2 regions of the Acidihalobacter yilgarnensis genome follow, and region 2 is predicted to be linked to the other one. Evidence: predicted binding sites of a transcription regulator. Region 2 holds the regulator's gene; the other holds the start of a gene.
The links. Region 2 encodes sigma-54, which starts transcription at its own class of promoters, with help from an activator protein. Its sites were predicted from a motif close to TGGCANGNTNCNTGCTT; they were not measured.
Positions count from the first base shown of each region.

Region 1: glnA (glutamate--ammonia ligase) is a predicted target of sigma-54. The motif match lies at 2,860-2,876, and genes of this name have one in related genera.

Region 1 is NZ_CP017415.1:3,352,970-3,358,425, forward strand. It holds gene BI364_RS16120 (hypothetical protein) at 1-157, shown strand, start outside; gene BI364_RS16125 (tRNA (5-methylaminomethyl-2-thiouridylate)-methyltransferase) at 229-1,278, shown strand; gene BI364_RS16130 (sulfurtransferase TusA family protein) at 1,283-1,528, shown strand; gene BI364_RS16135 (cation diffusion facilitator family transporter) at 1,603-2,775, shown strand; gene glnA (glutamate--ammonia ligase) at 2,968-4,377, shown strand; gene BI364_RS16145 (DUF4124 domain-containing protein) at 4,499-5,146, shown strand; gene glnL (nitrogen regulation protein NR(II)) at 5,292-5,456, shown strand, end outside.
Region 2 is NZ_CP017415.1:3,044,531-3,049,986, reverse strand. It holds gene BI364_RS14750 (PTS sugar transporter subunit IIA) at 1-187, opposite strand, end outside; gene hpf (ribosome hibernation-promoting factor, HPF/YfiA family) at 211-531, opposite strand; gene BI364_RS14740 (RNA polymerase factor sigma-54) at 768-2,228, opposite strand; gene lptB (LPS export ABC transporter ATP-binding protein) at 2,302-3,027, opposite strand; gene lptA (lipopolysaccharide transport periplasmic protein LptA) at 3,024-3,596, opposite strand; gene lptC (LPS export ABC transporter periplasmic protein LptC) at 3,565-4,134, opposite strand; gene kdsC (3-deoxy-manno-octulosonate-8-phosphatase KdsC) at 4,131-4,688, opposite strand; gene BI364_RS14715 (KpsF/GutQ family sugar-phosphate isomerase) at 4,688-5,456, opposite strand, start outside.

The DNA of each region.
Region 1 (5,456 bases), 310 kb from region 2:
CAACGCGATGCGTGCCCGCCCGGCCTTCGAAGCACTCAGCGCGCTCGATCAATTCGAACTGTGGTCGAACAGCGGTAGCCAGGCCGCCCGGAGGGCTCTCGCACATCGGACCGACGCCACCCCCATTCCCACACCACGGGGAACGCGCGCGCACTAGACAACGGCGAACTTGGGGTGCCGGCGACGGGTTTGTTAAGATGCCCGCCCATTCAATACCCATATAGACCGATGACCCAGCGCAAGGCCGTTGCCCTGATATCCGGCGGGCTAGACTCCATGCTCGCCGCACGCGCGATCCAGGCCCAGGGCGTGCATGTCGAGGGCATCAACTTCTTCACCGGCTTCTGCGTCGAGGGTCACACCCACGCGATCCGCAAGCAAGCGAACACGGCGAAACCCAAGCGCAACAATGCGCTATGGGTTGCCGAGCAGCTCGGCATTCGCCTGCACATCGTCGATATCGTGGAGGAATACAAGGACGTCGTCCTGAATCCCAAGCATGGCTATGGCGCGAATCTCAATCCCTGCCTCGACTGCAAGATATTCATGGTGGGCAAGGCCCGCGAATGGATGCAGGCCCACGACTTCGACTTCATCATCACCGGCGAGGTCATCGGCCAAAGACCCAAGTCGCAACGCAAGGTGACCATGCCCATCGTTGCGCGCGAATCCGGGGCAGACGACCGCCTGTTGCGCCCACTGTGTGCGCGGAATCTCGCACCCACGCTACCTGAACGTGAGGGCTGGATCGATCGCCAACAGCTCTTCGATTTTTCTGGGCGCTCACGCAAACCGCAGATCGCGCTGGCCGAGCACTATGGCTTCGACGACTACGCCCAACCGGCTGGCGGCTGCTGTTTTCTCACCGACGAGAGCTATTCGCGCAAGCTCGGCGACCTCTGGCAGCATCGTGGCGAGAAACGTTACGAACTGGATGACATCATGCTGCTCAAAGTGGGGCGCCACCTGCGCCCCCGCGAACATTTCAAGCTGATCGTCTCGCGGGAGGAAGGCGAGTCCCGTTTCCTCGAGGGTTACCGCAAACAGTTCGTACACCTGTTACCAATCAGCCATGCCGGCCCACTGACCCTGGTCGAAGCCAGCCACGCACTCAGCGCCGAAGATTTGTCGCTGGCCGCGCGCATCGTTGCCCGCTTTAGCCAGGGACGAGACGCCGACTGGGTTGAAGTGGCCGTAGCCGAGCCCGGTGACGAACCACGCGCGTTGAAGGTAGTGCCGCTATCGGCGGACGAAGTCCCCCAGTCCTGGTACGTTTGAAGTCGTGGCCGAATACACGCTCGACGCACGCCGACTGCTGTGCCCGCTGCCGGTCATCCGCGTACAAACCCGCGTCGCCGAACTGATGCCGGGCGATACCTTGCGCGTCCACTGTACCGATCCTGGCGCCCTACTCGACATACCCGCCTGGTGCCGCGTACATGGACATCGCGTACTGGAGTCGCATCAGGATGCAGGCGAGGTCAGCCTGGTGATTCTGATACAGACCAACGAAGCCACGACACGCTAACGCTAACGGCATGGGTATTGCGCCCGCGCCGGTGGCATAATCCCCAGCCCGACACGAGACCCCCCTTGCGCGCCATGGAAACCATCGACACCTCCACTCCAGACGCACGTTACGGCGCCATGCGCCGCGTCACCCTGATCGGCTCCCTGGTCAACCTGGTCGTCTCAACGGCCCAGATCGCGGGCGGAATCATGGCCCACTCTCAGGCCTTGGTCGCTGACGGGCTGCACACCCTCTCCGACCTCGCCAGCGACGTCGTTGTGCTGCTCGCCGCCAAACACGGCAGCCAGGATGCCGATGACGAGCATCCCTATGGGCACCGGCGCATCGAAACCCTCGGCTCGGTCATTGTTGGCCTCGCGCTGATGGCCGTGGCGACCGGCATCGCCATCGACGCTTTCAGCCACCTATTGCAACCCGAACATGGCCCCGGCCCCGAACCCATCGCACTCGCCTTCGCCGCCTTGGCTATCCTCGCCAAAGAATCGCTGTATCACTACACCATGCACGTCGCGAAGCAGGTTAAATCGACGCTGCTCAAGGCCAACGCCTGGCATCATCGCTCCGACGTCCTCTCCTCGTTGATCGTGTTCGCGGGCATCGGCGGCACGCTGCTCGGCTTCGACCACCTCGACGCCATCGCTGCCATCGCCGTATCGGCAATGATCCTGCGCATCGGCTGGCAACTGGCGACCAGCGGTGTACGCGAGCTGATCGACACCGGTCTCGATGCGGACGAGGTTCAGGCGATTCGCGGCAGCATCCTCGCGCTGGACGGCGTCAAGAACCTACATACGTTGCGCACACGCCGCATGGGCGGCGAGGCACTGGCCGACGTCCATATTCAAGTCAATCCGCGGATCAGTGTCTCGGAAGGCCATCACATCGGCGAAGCCGTTCGCAACCACCTGATCGAACACTACGAGCACGTCTCCGACGTCACGGTGCATGTCGATCCAGAGGATGACGAACGCGAGGCCAGCTGTGCGCATCTACCCCTACGCCAGACACTGCTTGCAGCCCTACGCGCACAGTGGAAAGATATCCCCGCGGCGAGGGAACTCGAAAACGTTCATCTCCACTATCTCAACGGGCGAGCCCATCTCGATCTCTTCATGCCGCTCCGCGGACCGGTAGAAACGGCAGAGATGGCCCGCCTTGTCGCGGAACAACTCGTCACGGCGAGCAAGGCACTACCAGAAATCGGCGAGGTAAAGGTCTATTTCCGCTGCGAACGCACCGATTAGGTGCAAATACGATGGCTGCGCACCATAAATGCGCACCACTTACCCGCAGCCGGTCGCCAGGAGCGGGCGCGCCGGCATTTAGCTTGGCATTTTTTGTGCCTATGAATCGCAACACACGGCGGGGCTCGGCCGGCAACAGAGCTGCAAGTCAGGAACTATATCTAACGAACCACGCGTGAGGAGCCAATAAGCATGTCCCCGAATGATGTTCTCAACATGATGAAGGAACACGACGCCAAGTACGTCGATTTCCGTTTTACCGACACCCGCGGCAAGGAACAGCACGTGAGCGTGCCGGCACACACGATCGACGAGTCGCTCTTCGAGGACGGCAAGATGTTCGACGGCTCATCGATCGCCGGCTGGAAGGGCATCGAGGCCTCCGACATGATCCTGATGCCCGACGCGAGCACTGCGGTCATCGATCCCTTTTTCAATGAAGTCACGCTGATCCTGCGTTGCGATGTCATTGAGCCCTCCACCATGCAAGGCTACGAGCGCGACCCACGCTCCATCGCCAAGCGCGCCGAGGCCTACCTGAAATCGACCGGGATTGCCGATACCGCGTTCTTCGGCCCCGAGCCCGAATTCTTCGTCTTCGACGACGTGCGTTGGGGCTCCAACATGCAGGGCGCGTTCTACAAGATCGACTCCGACGAGGCCGGCTGGAATTCCGAGAAGGTGTTCGAGGAAGGCAACATCGGTCACCGCCCCGGCGTCAAGGGCGGCTATTTCCCCGTTCCGCCGGTCGATTCCCTGCAGGACCTGCGTTCGGCCATGTGCTTGGTCCTTGAGGAAATGGGCGTCCCCACCGAGGTGCACCACCATGAGGTGGCGACCGCCGGCCAGTGCGAGATCGGCTCCAAGTTCAACACGCTGGTCACCCGCGCCGACTGGAACCAAATACTCAAATACGTGGTCATGAACGTCGCTCACAACTATGGCAAGACCGTGACCTTCATGCCCAAGCCCCTGGTCGGCGACAACGGCAACGGTATGCACGTCCACCAGTCGCTGGCCAAGGATGGCGTCAACCTGTTCGCCGGCGACCTCTATGGCGGCCTGTCCGAAACCGCACTGTTCTACATCGGCGGCATCATCAAGCACGCGCATGCGATCAACGCACTAACCAACGCCTCGACCAACAGCTATAAGCGACTGGTCCCCGGTTTTGAAGCCCCGGTCATGCTGGCCTATTCCGCGCGCAATCGCTCGGCCTCGATCCGCATTCCGTGGGTGTCCAGCCCCAAGGCGCGCCGCATTGAGGTTCGCTTCCCTGACTCCACCGGCAACCCTTATCTGGCCTTCACGGCCATGCTGATGGCCGGCCTCGACGGCATCCAGAACAAGATCCATCCCGGCGACGCCATGGATAAGAATCTCTACGATCTGCCGCCCGAAGAGGAGAAGAAGATACCTCAGGTTTGCAGTGCCCTCGACCAGGCGCTCGCGGCCCTGGACAAGGATCGCGCCTTCCTCACCGCCGGCGGTGTATTTACCGACGACGCCATCGACGCCTATATCACACTCAAGATGGAGGAAGTCACCCGCATGCGGATGACCACCCATCCGGTTGAGTTCGACATGTATTACAGCCTCTGATCTTCTTCCACTGAAGATCGCACGACGGACGCCTCCGGAAACGGGGGCGTCTTTCGTTTGCGTCCAGACAAAGTCGCCTAGCACTTGCAGCCAGGGCCAGTGCCGGCCTATGCTGTCGCCAATGGCGCGCCTGCTTTTCATCTTCTGCCTGCTGTTTACTACTGCGGCCCAGGCAACGATCTATCGTTGGGTCAATGCCCAGGGCGATGTCGTCTTTTCAGACGTCCCGCCGCCCAACGGCAACGCCCAAAAGCTTGAGCTCAATCATCCGCTGAACACCATGCAAACGCCGCAACAACTCAGTGGGCCGCAGCCGGCCACTGGCTCCAGCGGACAAGTGGCGCCCTACCGCTCGCTGGCGATCACCTCGCCAACCAACAATCAATCCGTGCGTGCCAACAACGGCGACATCACGGTTTCGCTAAGCCTTTCGCCGGCCCTGCGGCCCGGCGACCGCATACGCCTGTTCATGGACGGCGCGCAGGTATACAGCGGCACCTCCACGCAGATACCCCTGAGCAACGTCAATCGCGGTACCCATATGCTGTATGCCGCCGTCGAGACTGCCGGCGGTAGTGTCGCAATCCGCTCGTCGGGCATCAGCTTCACGCTGCTACGCCACTCCATCCTATTCAACCCGCAGCAAGCGGCACCGGGTACGGGTAACACGGGTAACACGCCTGCGCCCAATGGTATTTCTGGCGGCGTACATCAAGCCCCTCGGGCACCCATGATGCCCCGCGCGCCGCAGTTTCACGCCCCCAACTGATCTCCCCCCTCCCCGCATCACACGCGAGCCCCGATAGCACGCACTATATTGGTGCATAATATCTGCGCTTATTGCCGTGTCTATAGGCCACACGCGGCCTGTAGACACGGCGCGCTTTTTGCTTGCCAGTGCGATGATGACAACGATGATGCCGCCTACCCACATGGTTCCGACCGAAGCCGAGATACTCGACAACCTCACGACCGCAATCCTGTACTTCGACAGCGGATTGATCCTGCGTCTGCTCAATCCAGCAGGTGAGATGCTGCTCGAGCATAGCGCGCAAAATGTCGTCGGTAGCCCGGCCGAA
Region 2 (5,456 bases):
CTACGCCATGTCCCAAGCCGGTACTGCCCAGGCGCTCGCGTGCGAGCAGGGTATCGAAGACCTCATTGGAGGAAACCTGTCCACCCTTGGCCAGGAGTTCGCTTAGTGCCTCCAGTGCCCGCTTTTTACTGTGGATGTCCGCATCGTTGAGGATGCGTTCGGTCGTGAGTAATTCGCCTATCTGCATGGTTCAGGTGTCGCCTGTGTGTTTCAGATGGCCGTGCGTTTGGTCGCTTCGGCCTTGTGATGGTCTTTGGTCTTTTCCTTGTGCTTGATCACCTGCCGGTCGAGCTTGTCGACGAGCGAGTCGATAGCGGCATACATGTCTTCGTCGACGGCATCTGCGAAGAGTTGGTTGCCGCTGAGGTTCAGACTGGCTTCGGCCTTCTGACGCAATTTCTCTACGGAAAGAATTACGTGGACATCGATCATATTGTCGAAGTGTCGTTCGAGACGCTGGAATTTGTCGCTTACGTAGTCGCGTAGTGCATCGGTCAACTCTACGTGGTGCCCAGACAGGTTGATTTGCATACGATACTCCTCGTTGAGGGCTGTGTCTTAACTGCCCATTTGGGGGCGGTGCCATCATGGCCGACGTTGCTCGCCGTCCGCGGTTCCCTGTGCGGGGCGTGGACGGCGGGTAACATCTCCCACCGCCGGGTTTCGACGCTGGCGCCCGACTGTGCTCCCTGGTCACGGCCGGAATGCGGGTGTCGGTCCGTATTGCGCCAAGTCGAAGAATTTTGTGAGATCTCCATGATTTGAGTCTAGTTGAGTCGTTTGCGATCGCTGGAGGACGGAATGTTCATGCCCTCTCGGTATTTGGCGACCGTGCGGCGCGCAACCTGTATCCCCTTCTCGCTGAGCAGATCTGCGATCTTGCTGTCCGACAAAGGTTTGTCGCCGGGTTCGGATTCGACCAGTTTGCGGATCATGGCGCGAATCGCGACTGCGGAGCATTCACCGCCATCGGCGGTACCGACGTGGCTGGAGAAGAAGTACTTGAATTCGAAGATGCCGCGGGGCGTGTACATGTATTTCTGGGTAGTGACGCGAGAGATGGTCGATTCGTGCATTTCGACCTGTTCCGCAATGTCGCGCAGGACCAGGGGCTTCATCGCCTCCTCGCCATATTCGAGAAACCCCCTCTGCTGCTCGACGATGGCAGTGGCGACACGTAGCAAGGTTTCGTTACGGCTTTGCAGGCTTTTGATGAACCAGCGCGCTTCCTGCAGCTGATTTTTCATGTAGGTGTTGTCAACGCTGCTGTCTGCGCGCCGTACCATTGATGCGTAGGTGGAATTCAAGCGTAGGCGCGGCGCAACTTCAGAGTTGAGCTCCACGCGCCAGCGCTGACCCTGTTTGCGGACCGTCACGTCGGGGACGATATATTCGGGTCGGCTATTGCTGATCTGTGCACCAGGCCGCGGATTGAGCGACTGGATCAGTGCGATGGTTTCCTGCAGGCCAGCCTCGTCCAGTTCCAGGTGGCGCATCAGTGCCTTGAGATCGTGATTCCCGAGCAGGTCGATATGGGATTGCACCAAGCGCCGCGCCTGTATCAACCACGGTATATCTTGTGGCATCTCAGAAAGTTGTATGTCGAGGCATTCCGCCAGATTGCGGGCGCCGCAACCTGGAGGATCTAGCCGTTGCACGAGATGGAGGACGGCCTCGATGTCCTCGATTTCGAGATCGGCCTGCAATTGCGCGGCGAGTGATCCACGGATGTTCTCGATATCCTCCTGAAGATAACCGTCACCGCCGATCGAGTCGATCAGGGTCATGGCGATCAGGCGATCCTGCTCGTTCATGGGTGCCAAGTGCACTTGCCAGAGCAGATGATCGATCAGCGACTCGCCATCGCCGCTTTGTGATTCGTAGGGGTCGCGGTCATCGGCTTCGGACGAGCCGGAGCCCGCTGCGGTTGGCGGCTCGTAAATATCGTCCCAGGCACTGTCGACCGGCAATTCGTCTGGGATGGTGTCTTGGGATGGGTTGTCTTCGGCGGCGCCTTCGCGAGATTCGCCGTTGATTTGCTCGCCATCCGCGCCCTCAACTCGCCCGGAATCCTCGTCGACCTCGAGCATCGGGTTGGTTTCCAGGACTTCCTGAATATGTGTCTGTAGCTCGAGTGTCGAGTACTGCAATAGGCGTATGGCCTGCTGCAGTTGAGGCGTCATCGCCAGGGATTGCCCCAGCCGGAGTTGAAGTGAAGGCTTGATCATCGCGTTTGATGTTTATCTTGAATTCGCGTTTAACGCAATGGTCATCGTCGGACTCTTGGGTATCTCGGGTTGCTTACAGGCGGAAGTCCTGACCCAGATAGACCTCGCGGGCCTTCTGGTTGTCCAGGATATCTTCCGGGGTGCCTTCGGCAAGCACATGCCCGTCGCTCAATATATAGGCGCGCTGACAGATGCCGAGGGTCTCACGTACGTTATGGTCGGTAATCAAGACGCCAATATCCCGGTCGCTCAAATGTCGCACGATGCGCTGAATATCGAGCACCGAGATGGGATCGACACCGGCAAAGGGTTCGTCTAGCAGGATGAATGCGGGCTCGGCTGCCAAGGCACGGGCAATCTCCACACGCCGTCGTTCACCACCGGAGAGGCTGAATCCGCGACTGCTGCGAATATGCCCGATCTGCAGTTCATCCAGCAGACTTTCCAGGGTTTCATTCTGTGCCTTGGGGTCGAAATTGTCACGCAGTTCGAGTACCGCGCGGATATTGTCTTCGACGCTGAGGCGGCGGAATACCGAGGCTTCCTGAGGCAGATAGCCGACGCCCATGCGCGCGCGCGCATGCATGGGGAATCGGGTGATGTCCTGATCATTGAGGCGAATATGGCCAGAATCTGGCTGGATCAGGCCCACGATGATGTAAAAGCAGGTGGTTTTACCCGCGCCGTTGGGGCCGAGCAAGCCGACGATCTCACCGCTGCCCACGTCAAGCGACACCCCGCCAAGGACGTCGCGGCCGCGATAGCGTTTGGTGAGATCCGTGACGCTGAGTACGCTCATGGCGTGGATTTCTCCGCGCCGCCTTGGCCGCCGGGGACCAAAGTTGCCTTAACGCGATTGCCGGGCGCGCCAGCGGTGACGACACCGCTCTTCGTATCGTAGACGATGCGCGCGCTGCTGAAGGTGTTGCGTTCCTGGATCAGTTTGGCCTGTCCGTCGAGGTGGATTTCCTGGTTGCCGGGCAGATACAGCATGTGCGTGGCGTGTCCCTTCACCGGTTTGCCCTTGGGCGTGACATCGCTGAAGCTGGCGGGAGCCCCATCCATCGTCAGCCGTTCGACCGGGCCCTTGGGTGGTGCAATTACGGTCAGGCGTTCACCATCAATCGTCAGCGCGTTCTGCGTCACGTGGACGTGCCCGGTGTAGATGCCTATGCCGGTTTTCTGATCGAAATGGAATCGGTCTGCGCTGATGTGAACAGGGGCGTTACGCGAAACGGGGGGCGCACACCAGGCGTTCAGGGGCAACGATAGGGCGAATGCCGCTATCAGCCAGAATCGGCGTGCCCGTGTACGTCGACCGCTGGCGGCCCGTGAATCAGTGGGATGTCGTTGGGCGTGTGTAAACACTGTGCACGTCCTTTAGGAGGTCGATGAACTGCTGCTTGAAATTTGCACTCAGGCCAATGCCTTGCGTGACATACCCAGGACCCTCGATGCGGGTGGGGGCCGGGCTCGTCGCGGTCTGTTGACGGGTATCGACCGTCACGTTACTGGAAATCACGTGAATCGTCTGTCCCTGCGTGTTCTGTCTTGTGATGAGCACACGCTCTGGCATCTGCACGATGGTGTCGCCGGGCAGCAGGATGGCGCTGGGCGAGCGTAGCGTTACCGGCGGACCGCGCTCAGGATATACCACCAACACCGGATCGGTCAGCCGGGTGAGTCGGTCCGGTAGGGTATGTGTAAGGTGTACTGCCTGCAGGCGATAGCGGCGGTGCCCGTTGCTGCGCCACTGGGTCAGTGTCACGCCCTCTGCGGCGTAGTCCGTGCCGTGTGTCAGAGGCTCCATTTTGAGCGGCGGCGGCAGCGAATGTCGCGCGAGCCAGTAACCGAGCATGAGGGTAAGGGCCAGCGCGGCGCCTGTGAGCAGGCGCTGTAGGCTCATGTGAGATAAGCCGCGATCAGGCGTTCGTATTGCCCCTGGGCCCGCATGATCAGCTCGCAGGCTTCGCGCGCGGCGCCCTGCCCGCCGGCGCGTGTGGTGACCCAGTGCGCATGTGCCAGGACCTCCGGTGCGGCGTCGGCGACCGCGATGCCGAGTCCCGCGCGTCGCATGACCGGCAAGTCGACGAGGTCGTCGCCGACGAAGGCCGCAGCCGAGGGTGGCAGCGCCAGCGTCGATAGCAGATCCTCGAAGGCCGGCAGTTTGTCGCGGCGACCCTGGATGACGTGTTCGATGTCCAGGTCGGCGGCGCGGCGACTGACCACCTGCGAGCGGCGCCCGGTGAGTATTGCCAGGGTTACGCCGCTGTCCTTGAGCATGCGCATACCGTGTCCGTCACGCGAGTTGAAGGACTTGTATTCCTGTCCGTCGTCGCCGAGAAACAGGCGGCCGTCGGTGAGCACGCCGTCGACGTCGAAAACCATAAGGCGCACGGCGCGTGCGCGTTCGAGTACATCGTCGGATACGGCCGCTGCCCTGTTCGTTGGTGTGTTCATTAAACGACCCCCGCGCGCATCAGGTCGTGCATATTCAGTGCACCGACGAGGCTGCCATCCTCGTCGACGACGGGCAGCGCCTGAATGCGGTGATCCTCCATCAGCTTGACGATCTCGGCGGCGAGCATTTCGGGCCGCGCAGTCTTGCAATCCGCTGTCATTACTTCGCTGATCGGTGTGCGGTGAATGTCGAGCGCCGCATCCAGGGTGCGCCGCAGGTCGCCATCGGTGTACACGCCGACCACGCGCCCCGCCATTACGACAGCGGTCATGCCGAGGCCTTTGCGCGTGATTTCCAACAGTGCCTGGCTGAGGATGGTGTCGGGGCGAACCATGGGGATGTCGTCGCCCTGGCGCATGACGTCGGCCACATGCAGCAGTAGGCGGCGGCCGAGGCGGCCGCCGGGGTGTGAGCGTGCGAAATCCTCGGCGGTGAAGCCGCGGGCTTCGAGTAGGGCGATGGCCAACGCATCACCCATCGCCAACGTGGCCGTGGTGCTCGATGTCGGCGCCAGACCCAGTGGGCAGGCCTCACGGGCCACGCTGACGTCGATGTGCACGGTCGCCTCCCGCGCGAGGCTGGATTCAGGACGTCCGGTAAGCGCAATCAGCGGGATGCCCAAGCGGCGGATGATCGGCAGGATAGTGAGGATTTCATCGGTTTCGCCTGAGTTTGACAGGGCCAGTACGACGTCGTGCGCGGTGACCATGCCTAGGTCGCCGTGGCTGGCCTCACCGGGGTGGACGAAAAAGGCCGGCGTGCCGGTG